Regions from separate parts of the Paenibacillus sp. 2TAB23 genome, predicted to be linked through region 1. Evidence: riboswitches for the same ligand, from Rfam matches in the RefSeq annotation. Region 1 holds a riboswitch; each other region holds the start of a gene.
What was found. Region 1 has a riboswitch for thiamine pyrophosphate ahead of AB4Z29_RS03310 (ABC transporter substrate-binding protein). Riboswitches for the same ligand answer to the same signal wherever they lie in the genome.
Positions count from the first base shown of each region.

Region 1 (4,717 bases):
GATACGCGCTGCTGCATGCCGCCGGACAAAACATGGGGATAGGCGTGCGCGTATTCCTGCAGCCCGATCCGCTCCAGCCATTCCTTTGCTTTGGCTTTTGCTTCTTTGCGGTCTATGCCGGATACGACGAGCGACAGCGCAATATTGCCTGCAACGGTTTCCCAAGGCAGCAGCGATGCTTGCTGCGGCATGTAGGAGATGTGCCCCCGTACGCCGGTTGTCTCCTTGCCGCCTATCCAAACCCCGCCCTCTGAGGGACGCTCCAAGCCGCCAATTACTTGGAACAAGGTTGTTTTCCCGCTCCCCGACGGTCCAATAATCGAGACGAACTCGCCGTCCGCAACCGAAAAGGACAAGCCTGCAAGCACCTCTTTGCTTGCTGCTCCCTTGCCGAAGCTCTTTCGAATTCCCTGTACCTCTAGAGCGGACGGATGGGCTGCTAGCTCTCTTCCCATAGCTACCTCACCTCTTTCTTCGGACGCCAACGAATAATAAGCCGCTCTGCCAGCGTCACGAGCCCGAATTGCGTCAAACTAAGCGCCACGATAATAAAAACGGCCGCAAATACCCGATCCGGCATGAAACCTTTGGAAGAAATGAGCATAAAAGCGCCCAGTCCCTTATTCGTGCCGAGCCATTCTGCAACTACCGCGCTTAATACGCTGTATGAGGCCGCAATTTTTAATCCCGAAAATAAATGCACGACAGCATGCGGAAGCTCCAGCTTCCAGAACAACTGCAGCCTGCTGATTCCGATCATCTGCAAGTAATTGCGCAGCTGAGCATCCGTATTCATCAGTCCGTCCAGCATCGCTACCGTAATAGGGAAGAAACAAACCATGATGACCAGCAGCGCCTTCGGCAGCAGCCCATACCCCAGCAGCATCGTTAGAATCGGCGCAATCGCGATAACGGGAATATTTTGCGACAGAACAAGCAGCGGATAAACCGCCGTACGCACACCTGGAATTAAATGCAGCAAAGCGGCGAGCACGAAGCCCACCGCCGATCCACCTACAAAACCGATGAGCGTTAACTGAACGGTCGCTTCCGTATGCTCCATCAGCCTCGGCCATATCTGAATCGCTTCATTAACGATCGACACCGGGGACGGAATCAACCATTCGTCGAACAGCTCCAACCACGATGCGGCCTGCCAGCCTGCCAGCAGCATGATCAAAAGCGCGGCTGGCGGCCATAATTTCGACCACGCGCTCTTCTTATTGCCCATCGGGGTATTTCTCCAGCAATCTTCCCATCGAAGCGCCGTTTACTGGATTATAGTAAATTTTAATCTGCGAAATCACTGAAGGGCAGCCCATCTCCGCCATCGCTTCGCTCATCGTCTGCACGACGCTCAGCAAATGGCTAAGCTCGCCTTCCATAGTCGTCTCAAGCGGCGCCACGCGGTACGGCACGCCTGCTGCTTTAATGATCTCGATTGCCCGGTCCACATAAGGGATGACACTTTCTCCGCCTGGCGTCGTCGGTAATATTTGAATGCTTACAAGTGCGTTTGCCATCTAGCTTCCCTCTTTCTCCTTATGATCGGCTGCGTTCATGTACGCCGCCTTTCCTTCAAGCTGCCGCCTCTATTCCGGTAAAAATTCGTTCGTGAAAGCTTTCTCCGCCTCAAGCTCCTTCTCCAGCAGCTTGTGCTCAAACATCCAGCTTGCGTAGTTTTCCCATACGCTAAGCTTCTGCTCGCCCCAGCGCGGCGCATCATCCTGATATTTAGGGCTTAGCCATTTCTGGCTAGCCCGAACGAGCTCCGCGTTCAAGTCCGGCTCGGCTTTAATCAAAATCTCCGCAGCCTCATCCGGATTGCCGATTGCGAACTGGTACCCTTTCGCCGCCCCAGCCGTAAACGCTTTGACGATATCCGGCTTATCCTTGATCATAGCTTCGCTTGTTGAAAGCACCGGCGTATAATAATCCAGCTTGTCGCTATAATCCGTCAAATATAACATGTTGATTTTCTCGCCGCGAAGCTCTGCCTCTACGCCTGTCCATGCATAATAAATCCACGCAAAATCAATATCGCGCTTGACCGCCGTGAAAAAATCGCTGTCGCCGATGCTGATCATGTTGACCTTGCCCACATCAGCACCCTTCTCCTGCATAAGCGACTGAATGACAGCTTCCTCAACTGGAGCTCCCCAGCCACCGTAGGTTTTCCCTTCGAATTTCTCTGGCGAATCAATGCCCTTGGCTAGCGGCGATGCGAAGCCTGAAGTATTGTGCTGAATAACCGCTGCGAGCGATACGAGCGGCACGCCTGCGATCCGGGCCATCGTAATGGACTCTTGGTAGCTTACGCCGAATTGTACGCTGCCTGATGCGACCATTTGATCGGCTCCGCTTTGGCCTGGCTGGATAATTTCAACATCAAGCCCCAGTTCTTTGAAAAAGCCTTTATCTCTAGCGACATATAGTCCGGTATGATTCGTGTTCGGTGTCCAGTCAAGAACAACCTGTACCTTCTCGAGCGGCTTGTCCGCCGTCCCGCCTTGCTCATTTGGTTCCTCGCTTGCTGCCGGCGCGTTTCCGTTCGATCCGCAGCCCGCCAGCGCCAATACGATAACGAGCATGGCGCCTGCCATTCTCCACGACATTCTCCCTGCCTTTTTCAACATCATGATGTCTTTGTTCCCCTCTCATTGCTCCTATTTGTCTATCATGACGAACCAGCCTCGTATCCGGTGCCCAACCTGCGCCATTAATACGGCAACAAGCGTAAACGGCTGTCGCCGTCCTCTGTGGCAAAGCAGTCGTTTCGCGGAGATATACAAGCACATTTATATGTGAAAACATATAAATTCTTATATATCAAAAAAAAGCGTCCTCCCAATCCGGAGGACGCCATATAATCGGCTGTGCAGCTGCTTGCAGACGGTCAATGCTCGATCTTCTCGATCCAGCAAGCCTGGCAAACAGAGCTTCTGTCCCTACGCTGGCATTATCCAGATCAGGTTTAACGGGTCGGAATTGTACTGATAATTCCCTCTCAGCCGGCATAACCAGCTCCCCGGAACATATTTGGTTACGTCAATACTTTCAATTGTATAGCAAAACCTATCGTTACCGCTAGTTTTTTTTGAAAAGCCTAATCATCCGCCCTGCTGGCGTTTGTTCTTTCTGCATACCACTACGATATACATCGGCTCCGCGCTCTTCAGCTCATGCAGCGGAATCAGCTCATGCGGGTTCCACTCCCGTTTGTAGGTAGCTGCCCGCTCAGGTGCCATACCGTGCGCTTCGCGCAGCCAACGCATCGTCGGAAACAAAGAATCATCATAAATGTTTTGGCCGTATACAGCCTCGATAGCATAATACTGTACAAGCTCCCCAATCAGCTCGGACGTTCGGTACTCGAAGCGGTGATGCTGGTTGAAGGGCAGCTCTTCAAAATAAATCGGCGTATTCGTAACCGTGCGGTTCGGCGTCGATACGATAAACAAGCCGCCTTCTTTGAGCACGCGCGCCGATTCCTTTATCCAGTCCGCTCCTATCGCAACATGCTCGATTGTCTCGAAGGAAACAACCGCCTCGAAGGAATCATCCGCGTAAGGCAGCGCCAGCACATCCGCATCGGCGAACGATACGCCGCTGCCGCCGTAGTCACGTTCCGCAAGCGCAAGCGAGGCGCGGTCCACGTCGACGCCAACGACCTCCGCCGCTCCGGCTTGCTTCAGCATCGCGCTGCCATATCCCGCTCCGCAAGCGGCATCCAGTACGCGCAGCCCTTTTACAAGCGGTCCGGCAAACGTATAGCGGCTCATATGCTCATGGTAGACGCTGCTGTAATCTTGTTTCACAGCTTGATTGACAACAAGACGCTCACCCGTGAACATCACATCGTTCTGCTCTGCCAATGCGCCAGCCACCTCCTGCGTAGGCAAGACCGGCTTTCGATCATCCTGGATTGTTCCATCAGCGTAAGTACTGTTTTTTACCGGCGCTTCGAGGCTTTCACCCACTGGTACTTTCAGGCTTTCACTCACCGGCACTTTCAGGCTTTCACTCACTGGCACTTCCAATCTCTCATCCGCCGCAGAAGCGTCCCCCACTGGGGCAGGCGCCTCTCCTTGCTCTTCATCGCCCGTCACCTCCTGCGGAGCATCATGTGCGATGCGGCCGTACACGAGCAAATACGCGGCTGTCAGCTCATTCGAGATTGCTTTTCCCGTCAGTTGATCAAGCATCCCGATAAAGGCTTGCTGATCCTCCGGTTTGTTCTCGGCAAGCGTAACCTTCACGTATGCAAAGCCCGATTGCACGAATAATTGGTGAACCTGCTGCAGTGTATATTGCATCGCTGCTTGGCGCTGCGCATTGACGTTCGCGGGATCTAAATACTGCCTGATGTTCTCGTAATAAAAGCGGTTCGCAAAGCATCCCGTAATCCAGCCGCCCGGCGCGAGCAGTCCCACAAGCCGCTTCATCGCCTGCGGTGTTCCATACGCATGCGAATCTCCGATGATGATTCCGCTCAAGCCCTCTTCCGGCAGCATCCAGTCCTCCGGCTCACTCGAGCGGAATACCGTAATGCCCGAACCCTCGGCTACCTGTGCAGCCAGTTCATTCCGTTCCACGCCGAACCAGACTGCAGCGGGGAACTGCTTTTTCATATGAAGAATGGTCGCTCCGCAGCCGCAGCCAATTTCCAGAATCGCGCATTCCTCGCGCTTGAAGCCATGGGATTCCCGTTGAATTA
Region 1 covers NZ_JBFRGD010000002.1:135,944-140,660, reverse strand. Annotated here, with positions in the region: gene AB4Z29_RS03325 (ABC transporter ATP-binding protein) at 1-455, opposite strand, end outside; gene AB4Z29_RS03320 (ABC transporter permease) at 458-1,231, opposite strand; gene AB4Z29_RS03315 (thiamine-binding protein) at 1,221-1,523, opposite strand; gene AB4Z29_RS03310 (ABC transporter substrate-binding protein) at 1,593-2,639, opposite strand; TPP riboswitch at 2,929-3,041, opposite strand; gene AB4Z29_RS03305 (methyltransferase domain-containing protein) at 3,111-4,717, opposite strand, start outside.

Region 2 (4,717 bases), on a different contig from region 1:
ATAGTTAATGTAATTGCCGTTCTCGATTTGCACCACATTCGGTCCAGGCGTGCCCCATTCTGCCAAGAAGATAAATGCAGATGTCTTAGGCTCGAATTGCACCTTCGCGTTCAGCCCTTCGCTGCGCAGCAGCCCAATCAGCTGGATGGCGTGGTTGAAATCAGAATGTCCGTAAATCAGCGATAACGAATCAATGAAATTTGCATCGAAACGGGAGTCCTTAATATTGTAGCCCGTAATCAGATCCTGCTTCAAAGCTGTGTTTACTACATTTTGCAGCTTCGGTGCGTTAATGATGTCGGAAGTATTGTACGCGTCGCTTAGCTTTGCATAAATATCGCCGTCATTCACGTAACCGAGATATTTCTTGTAAAGGCCTTTCGTAATGAGGACTTTTCCAAGAAGCGTATTGATGAGCTGCTCGCTTGCCGCGCTTTTTGGCTTAAAGCCCGCGAACAAATCGGATGTCAGCAATCCTGTATCAATCGCTGCCGCTAATTCTTGAGCTCCTATGGTGCCTAATGCGCTGCTTTTTACGTTTAGCTTCGCGAGCGCTTTATCCACTTTTGCAGCCGGATACGTATAAGCAAGCTCCTTCAAGCCCGCAGCTCTTACCGCAATCGCAACTGCGACAGAATTTGTAAGCACCTGCTCGCCTTGGATGGCCGGTCCGGATAAAATACCCTTCTCAAAAAGTGCCGCTGCAGGCGCATAAAGCTCGCTGTCAGACTTTACGTCCGAGAACACGGCTTCCTTGCCGGATGGCTCATAGCCAAGAATGCTAGCAACCGCTGTGATGAACTCGCCTTTTGTAACCGTTCCGCTCAGGCTCACATCGAATTTCTCATTCAAAAATTGCTTATACTGTGCGGCTCCATCCGCTTGCGCTTGCGCTGCGACAGAAGCCGTTGTTGATACGGCTACCGCTGGAGATGCCGCGAATGCGGTCGCTTGCGTGAACAGCAGTGAAGAGGATAAAAGGAATGCTGCCAGCAGCTTCGTGTACTTCGGTTGTGCAATTTTCATGAATATGACCTCCACGTGGTTGTAATTCCGATCAAATTAATCGGGAATATGTAATGTCACATAGTATACCAACAGAAAAACGAGAGTGTCAACATATATTTACGTATGGTTAATAATCCGAATAAAGGTTGTTGTCATCTGCAATGCTCTGAATATCCTCCGAGCTTATGCTGATGTACCCATAGCCCTCTGCTTGCTGCTTTTTCAACGCTCTCTGTTTGAAAAACTTCGGGCTTCCTTCGCCGGCATCCTCATCGTACACAAGCAGAATGCCATCCGTCTTGCGAAAGAGCAGCTCGTCTCTTGCCGTGAACTGCCATATGCCATTATAGGACTGGTTGCTGACGGAAGCGTAGTAATCAACACCTTTCAATACCTCATGGTAAAACTCTTTTTTATCGTCCTTCCACTTTTCTTCTGGATTGCTATAGGCCGAAATAATAGACAGGCGCAAATTCGGATAGAGCTCCTTTAACGTGATCACGACCTCGCATGCCCACAAGTCCACGCCGTACTGTCCCGGCGTGATGACCCATTCCAGACCATCCTCTATAAGCGGCACGAGCTTGCCCATCAACGCTTTCTTGATAAAAACGATGCCCTCGTGCTTTTGGTTGAAAATGTTGAGCTCATGGGCGCGATAGCCTGTAACAAGTAAATTTTTCATCGATTCAACGCCTTTTCGGATAATTATGGTTTACATCTCTCAAGTGTATGCTATAGTAGAAAAAAAACAAACCGAATATCGACCTGAATCTTTCACTAGGGGAGCCTTATGGCTGAGATGGAGCATCTGCTTCGGACCCTCGGAACCTGATCTGGATTATTCCAGCGGAGGGAAGTGGAGCAGACGCATTCATGCATGTGCGAGAAGCCATGTTGAACGTTAGACCCGCTCATTTCCTTTTGGGAATCGGCGGGTCTTTATTGTTTTATGAAGCCGGGAATGCTTTGGCTAATTGAGATACATGGGAGATGAGTTCATGACGCGGTACAAAGCATTGACGATCGCCGGTTCAGACAGCGGCGGCGGTGCGGGCATTCAAGCCGATCTAAAAACCTTTCAAGAGCTCGGCGCCTATGGGATGTCTGTCATTACCGCCATTACGGCCCAGAATACGCTTGGCGTGCAAGGCGTATTCCCACTAGAAGCCGCAGCCATTGAGAAGCAGCTCGATTCCATTGGCGAGGATTTAACGCCTGCCGCCCTCAAAACAGGCATGCTGTTCAGCAGTGAGATCATTGAGATCGTTGCCGCCAAGATCAAGCAATATGACTGGCATAATCTCATTATCGATCCCGTGATGATAGCTAAAGGCGGGTCCGCTCTGCTCCGGCAAGATGCCGTGCGAACACTTATCAAACAGCTAGTTCCGCTTGCGCTCGTGACGACGCCAAATATTCCTGAAGCGGAGCTGCTCGCCAAAATGCCGATTCGAACGCTTAACGACCGCGAAGAGGCTGCTCGAATTATTCACCAAATGGGCTCCCGTTGCGTCGTCATCAAGGGCGGACATGCGGCCCCGGATGAGCGGATTGTCGATCTTCTATATGACGGCGAACGTTATATGTATCTGGAAAGCAAACGTATTGACACCCGCCATACGCATGGCACGGGCTGCACCTTCTCCGCGGCAATAACGGCTGAGCTAGCGCAAGGCAGATCGGTACCAGAGGCAATCCGAACCGCCAAAGCGTTCATTCAAGCAGCCATTGAGGATCAACTTGGGTTCGGCGGCGGACACGGCCCGACGAACCACTTTGCTTTTCGGCGCAAACAAGATGAAACAGATTATATGACGAAATAGCTGCATGAAAAACGGGTGTCTCGATGAGACACCCGTTGGCTTAATCAAATACAAAGCTGCTTGGCCTGCTAAGCGGTTCATGACCAGCCTCTAATCGATTCGCAGAAGCAGCAGGCTGCTTGCAGTCGTCTGCTGCGCTGCCAATTGCGATGCTAGGATCATTAAGCTGAACGATTACAGATTCCATTGTGCCTTCCAGCTGCTTATTCGTTGCCCGCTCAGCCTCTTCTGACGCATGAACGCGCTCAGGCACCACGCCATAGCTTGATAAGGCAGCTGCAATAGTAAAAATCAGTACTGACATGCATATCGCGTTCCGTATAACGGATTGTCCACTCATTTCCTCACCCATTCTTTTTCATTCCTAGAACTAAGTATAGGGGAATAGAAAATAAATGGAATGGACTTCAGGCATGACTGCATACTAGACTTTAGGCGGGCTATCTTTCTAAGCAGCTTATCGTCTCTAAGTCGCTTATCGCCTCTAACACCGCTTATCGATTATCTACCTTCTCTGGATATAAGTCATGATTCATAAGCCTATGCTCCGCCATCTGCTCGAATTTGGTACCCGGCTGACCCCAATTGCAATAAGGATCGATAGAAATGCCGCCGCGCGGCGTGAATTTGCCCCAAACCTCGATATAGCGCGGGTTCATCAGTGCGATTAAATCATTCATGATGATATTCATGCAATCCTCGTGAAAATCACCGTGGTTGCGGAAGCTGAACAGGTACAGCTTCAGCGATTTGCTCTCTACCATTCTCACATCTGGAATATAGGATATATATATCGTTGCAAAATCGGGCTGCCCTGTCATCGGACAAAGGCTCGTGAATTCCGGACAGTTGAACTTCACGAAATAATCGCGATTGGGATGCTTGTTGTCGAATGCCTCCAATATATCAGGCTTATACTCAAATACGTACTGTGTTCCTTGATTCCCAAGCAGCGTCACGCCGCTGAGCTCTTCCTTGCTTCTTCCATCCATGCTCGTTTCCGCCTCGCTTTGTATCGTTTTATACACCCTTCTTGTTTCCCCAAACCCATGTATGCAGCTGCGGGAGCACATGAACCCGCTTTAGCTCCGGATTCGGCATTACCTGCCCGATCAGCCATTCGTAACGCTCTACCAAATAAGGGAGCATGCGCTCCGTCTCCGTTTCCTTGAGCTGCCCATTGCCCGCCTGCAAATAAAACGGAACATTCGGATAGCGCATATGGACAAATGTAGCATATTCGAGATCCGCTTGGTCAAAGATGACCGTTTTCAAGCAAAAGCTTGTTTTACCTGCAATCAGCTTTGCCACGATATCGTCTAGCACCGTCCAATTCGTGCTCATGCCTGAGCTTGGCGGCTTCGGAGACAGCGTCAGCTCGTCAACCGACCAGAACCAATTCTGCCAGCGGCTTCCCTGCGTTTCGAGGGCTACGCTAATCTCCTGGCTGTGAAGCGAATCAATTAATTCACCCAGCTGCGGGAGCAGCGCGGGATTCCCTCCCGATATCGTGACATGCTCAAAAGCATTCCCGCCATGCTCTTTCAATTGCTCTATAATTTCATCAGCCGTCAGCATTCGGATATCCGCTTTCGCGCTTCCGTCCCAAGTAAAGGCAGAGTCGCACCATGAGCAGCTATAATCACAGCCTGCCGTACGTACGAACATTGTTTTACGGCCAATTACCATGCCTTCCCCTTGTACCGTCGGCCCGAATACTTCCAGAACCGGAATACGCTTAGCTTTCTGCATCATGAACCGCCTTTCTCTTGGGACGGTATATGCAATAGCTCGTCGGTGTTTCCCGGAGATAAACCTGAACGCATTGTGGTTTGTTCGCCGTACCATCCAGATGCCGCTGCACGATTTCATGTATCGTTCGC
Region 2 covers NZ_JBFRGD010000003.1:387,850-392,566, forward strand. Annotated here, with positions in the region: gene AB4Z29_RS07065 (hypothetical protein) at 1-1,026, opposite strand, end outside; gene AB4Z29_RS07070 (DUF1273 domain-containing protein) at 1,136-1,693, opposite strand; TPP riboswitch at 1,781-1,883, shown strand; gene thiD (bifunctional hydroxymethylpyrimidine kinase/phosphomethylpyrimidine kinase) at 2,010-2,834, shown strand; gene AB4Z29_RS07080 (hypothetical protein) at 2,875-3,186, opposite strand; gene queF (preQ(1) synthase) at 3,329-3,826, opposite strand; gene queE (7-carboxy-7-deazaguanine synthase QueE) at 3,855-4,589, opposite strand; gene AB4Z29_RS07095 (6-pyruvoyl trahydropterin synthase family protein) at 4,573-4,717, opposite strand, start outside.
Region 2: it holds a riboswitch for thiamine pyrophosphate, as region 1 does, so the genes downstream of both, thiD (bifunctional hydroxymethylpyrimidine kinase/phosphomethylpyrimidine kinase) here and AB4Z29_RS03310 (ABC transporter substrate-binding protein) in region 1, are expected to answer to the same signal.

Region 3 (4,717 bases), on a different contig from region 1:
GCGCTGCTTGGTGTCAAGGTAGTTGCAGAGCTAATCGCTTTTTTCAAAAAGGTGCCTAATTATTTCGAGGATGCCAACGGCATGGTTGATGATTTGATGAATCAAGCGCAATCGTTGTACCAGAACTTCCCGCCGGATGCGATCGAAACGCTGGAAAACTGGCTGATGGGCTTAACAAGTACATTGACTAAGATGGTCGGAACCTTATCGAACACAGTCATTGCTTTCGCATCGAGCATCCCTGGGATGTTTATCTTCTTTATTGTCTTTTTGGTCGCGGTCTACATGATGAGCTTTAGCCTGCCTACGATGAAGACGACGATATTGTCTTTGTTCGAGGAGAAATCGCAGCAGAAGGTCGACGCTTTGCTGAATAACCTCAAGAAATCGATATTTGGATTTTTGCGCTCGCAATTTATATTGAGTGCTCTTACATACATCATTTCTTTAATCGGCTTGCTCGTGCTTAATGTCAAATATCCGCTAGCTATCGCACTGCTCATCATCATCGTGGATATTATGCCGATTCTTGGCACAGGCTCGGTGCTCGTTCCTTGGGGGAGCTATTTAATTCTGACGGGCAACCTTTACGTAGGCGTAGGGCTGATCATTCTGTTCTTGGTCATTACAGTGTTCCGCCGTATCGTGGAGCCTAAGATTCTAGGTGATTCCGTAGGGATTGGATCATTGTCAGCGCTTATCAGCTTGTATGTCGGATTTAAGCTAGTCGGCGTCATTGGCGTATTCATCGGACCGCTTGTCGTTATTATATACATGGCAGCGCGGAAAGCCGGATTATTCCAAATGAAATTCAAGCTTTAGCCTTGGCGACAGGCCGTGTCAAAGCCTTATATCGATGCGTATGATACTGCAAAATAGCAGATCAGCAGGAGGCATACGATTAAATGGCACCCATCAAAGTGGCAATTGTCACCCCGGGCTCGTTCCCGATTCCATCTTCAGGAAGCAGCTCCGTCGAGCGGGTGGTAGAGAAATTCGCACCGCTGCTCAAGCCTTATGCTGAGCCGCGCATCTTTGGTAGATTAAGCAAGCGATTGCCGCGGAAGGGTCACTTCAACGGTGTCGTTTGCGAGCGTTTTGCAGCCGGCAACAAGCAGCGATATATCCGTGAGGTCGGCCGTGCGGTCAAAAGGTTCTCGCCGCAAGTGATTGACGTCGAGAACCGTCCACAATTCGTACTCCAAATGAAGCAGATGAACCCAGGCAAGCGTGTCTGGCTTTATTTGCATTCCTCTACGTTCATTTCTTCCCCTTATATTTCATCCGCAATGCTTCATAAGTGCTTACAAGCGGCTGATAGGATCATCGTCAACAGTGAATTTCTCCGGCGCGTAGTCGTATCCAAAGCTCCTGAAGTAGCGTCAAAGTTGCGTGTCATCTATCCGGGCGTAGAGACGAACCGTTTCCAGTCACAGTATTCTGCGGAAGGCTCGGCAAGACGCGAGAGCTTGCGTGAGAAGCGGGGACTAAGCGGCAAAAAGGTCGTGCTCTTTATGGGCCGGCTGATTCCGCTTAAAGGTGTTCATCACTTACTGAATATCGTGCCTCAGCTCGCCAAAAGCCATCCAGAGCTGGTTGTTGTTATTGTCGGCAGCCCCTTCTACGGATCCCATCGCAAAACAGCTTATGCACGCAAACTTGAGCAGTTGGGCCGCAGAAGCGCTGGCCACGTAAGGTTCGTTCCTTATGTTCCTTACAGCGAGGTTGCGGGCTGGATGCTGTCCGCTGATGTAGTTGTCGTTCCTTCAGGAGCACGGGAGGCATTCGGCTTAGTCAACGTGGAGGCGATGTCCTGCGGCGTTCCCGTTGTTGCGACTCGCGCTGGCGGCATGAAAGAAATTATTCGTAACGGAGATACCGGATATCTTGTTAATCCGCATCATGTCGAGCGTGAGCTGAGAGAGAGGCTCCATGAGCTGCTGCGCGACAAGCAGCTGCGGCAGAAAATGGGCAGACGCAGCAGGGAACGCGTGGAGCAGACCTTTACTTGGCGCCATACGGCGGATCGCTGGGTGAAGCTGCTTAAGGAAAGTGGCCTATAGCTTCCATATTTAAAGCTTCTTGGAAAATAGAGGGTTGACACCGCTCTCGCCGAAACGGTATAGTCAAACAAGGAAATCCACTAGGGGCGCCGTCATGGCTGAGATAAAGCGAATCGCTTTGGTCCCTTTGAACCTGATCTGGGTTATGCCAGCGTAGGAAAGTGGAATTGTGCGTTTATGAAACAACGCGTGAAAGCTCTGCTTGGCAATGGGCCGATTGGACGGCTTGTTTTTGAAATATAGAGAATGTATATCCTTAGGCTATACATTCTCTATATTTCTCGGAATGAAACGCGCCGCCAAAGTTCGGCGATAGCCGTTTCACCTTGCTCAGTCTAGTAGAGTCGTGTCTGCTCCTAGAAATTTCGGACGGACCGCACACGTTTAACGACACACTTCGACCGCTCCTTTGCTGGAGCGGTTTTTTTGTGCGGATAGCAGTTAAAGCTTCTGATAAGGGGAGCGAAGCAGACGCACATGAATCGCTTCAGCGTAGGATGCATGTGCATCGATTTGCAGCGGCGGTATTTTTAAGCTTTCTTATATGCTCGTATATGCCACCAGGGGAACCTGAAATGATTTCACTTGGGAGGTTATTATTCATGGCTATTGTAATGAGACCGCTGCCAGGCAGCCGCAAAGTTTATGTTACGGGCTCGAAGGCAAGTATTCGTGTTCCGATGAGGGAAATCGCACTTTCACCCAGCACGGCAAGAAACGGTGAGGAGCTGCCGAATGAGCCGGTTAGGATCTATGATGCAAGCGGCCCTTATACGGATGAAAGCTACGAGGCTGATGTAAGGCAGGGACTGCCGGCATTGCGCAATGAATGGATTTGCTCACGCGGAGACGTTGAGTCTTATGAAGGCAGGAACATAAAGCCGGAGGACAACGGATTTATTTCGGAGAAGCGCGTGATGGAGCGTGGGGCAGAAAGGTTTCCCGGACTGTCGAGAAGACCTCTGCGGGCAAAAGCCGGGGGAAACGTCACGCAGCTTCATTACGCACGCAAAGGCATCGTCACTTCTGAAATGGAGTATATCGCTATTCGCGAAGGAATGGATCCCGAAGTGATACGCAGTGAAGTAGCAGCGGGGAGAGCGATTATTCCATCCAACCTAAATCATCCTGAGAGTGAACCGATGATTATCGGCCGGCATTTTCACGTAAAGATCAATGCCAATATCGGGAATTCGGCTGTAGCCTCCTCTATTGAGGAGGAAGTGGAGAAAATGACATGGGCAACGCGGTGGGGCGCGGATACGATTATGGACTTGTCCACAGGCCAAAATATTCATACCACAAGGGAGTGGATCATTCGGAACTCTCCGGTACCGGTGGGCACAGTACCAATCTATCAAGCACTGGAGAAAGTGAATGGGAAAGCCGAGGAGCTAAGCTGGGAAGTATTCCGAGACACGCTGATTGAGCAAGCGGAGCAGGGTGTTGATTATTTTACGATCCATGCTGGCGTATTGCTCCGTTACATTCCGCTTACAGCTAAACGCGTGACGGGAATCGTGTCCAGAGGCGGATCGATTATGGCTGCTTGGTGCCTTGCTCACCATAAGGAAAATTTCTTGTATACGCATTTTGAAGATATTTGTGAGATTATGAAAGCATATGATGTGTCCTTCTCGCTGGGTGACGGGCTGCGCCCAGGCTCGATTGCGGATGCCAATGATGCGGCACAGTTCGCTGAGCTGGACACATTGGGCGAGCTGACCCATATTGCCTGGAAGCATGACGTGCAGGTCATGATAGAAGGACCCGGCCATGTGCCCATGCATTTGATCAAGGAAAATATGGATCGACAGCTCGAGGTGTGCAGCGAGGCTCCATTCTATACGTTAGGACCCCTGACCACAGACATTGCTCCTGGCTACGACCATATTACATCGGCGATCGGGGCTGCAATGATTGGCTGGTTCGGTACTGCAATGCTTTGCTACGTAACGCCGAAAGAGCATTTGGGATTGCCAAACAAGGACGATGTGAAGGAAGGCGTTATCACGTATAAAATCGCGGCGCACGCTGCGGATCTTGCGAAAGGACATCCGCGGGCAAAGCTGCGTGATGATGCATTGTCCAAAGCGAGATTCGAATTCCGTTGGCGGGACCAGTTTCATTTATCGCTAGATCCGGAGCGTGCAATGGCCTATCATGACGAGACGCTGCCGGCAGACGCTGCGAAATCGGCTCATTTCTGCTCGATGTGCGGACCGAAGTTCTGCAGCATGCGCATCACTCAGGATATCCGAGATTATGCGGCTCAGAATGGAATGGAAACAACGGAAGCGATTGAAGCGGGTATGAAAGAGAAGTCGGATGCATTTATTGCGGGAGGCAGCATCATTTACGGGCAATAAAGAAATCTGAATATGTACGGTAGATAAGTGGTAGAAGGTATTGTGTGTTGACGAGACAAGCGTGCTGCTTATGGAGACGGGCGGCACCGTTTCGTCACGATATGGTGTAATAATTGGATTGAAAAAACATATTAAATCTGCTATATTGAAAACGAGAATCGTTATCAGTGTAGCGGGTTTTTTGTTGTTATCCATAAAAAGTATACATACAGAAGGGTAGTTAGCAGATGTCTTCTCCATTAAACTCCAAAGCGCTGGCAGGCAGCAAGCTGCGCACAAGGCCTC
Region 3 covers NZ_JBFRGD010000014.1:49,909-54,625, forward strand. Annotated here, with positions in the region: gene ytvI (sporulation integral membrane protein YtvI) at 1-822, shown strand, start outside; gene AB4Z29_RS19800 (glycosyltransferase family 4 protein) at 906-2,063, shown strand; TPP riboswitch at 2,136-2,240, shown strand; gene thiC (phosphomethylpyrimidine synthase ThiC) at 2,666-4,432, shown strand; gene AB4Z29_RS19810 (FecCD family ABC transporter permease) at 4,660-4,717, shown strand, end outside.
Region 3: it holds a riboswitch for thiamine pyrophosphate, as region 1 does, so the genes downstream of both, thiC (phosphomethylpyrimidine synthase ThiC) here and AB4Z29_RS03310 (ABC transporter substrate-binding protein) in region 1, are expected to answer to the same signal.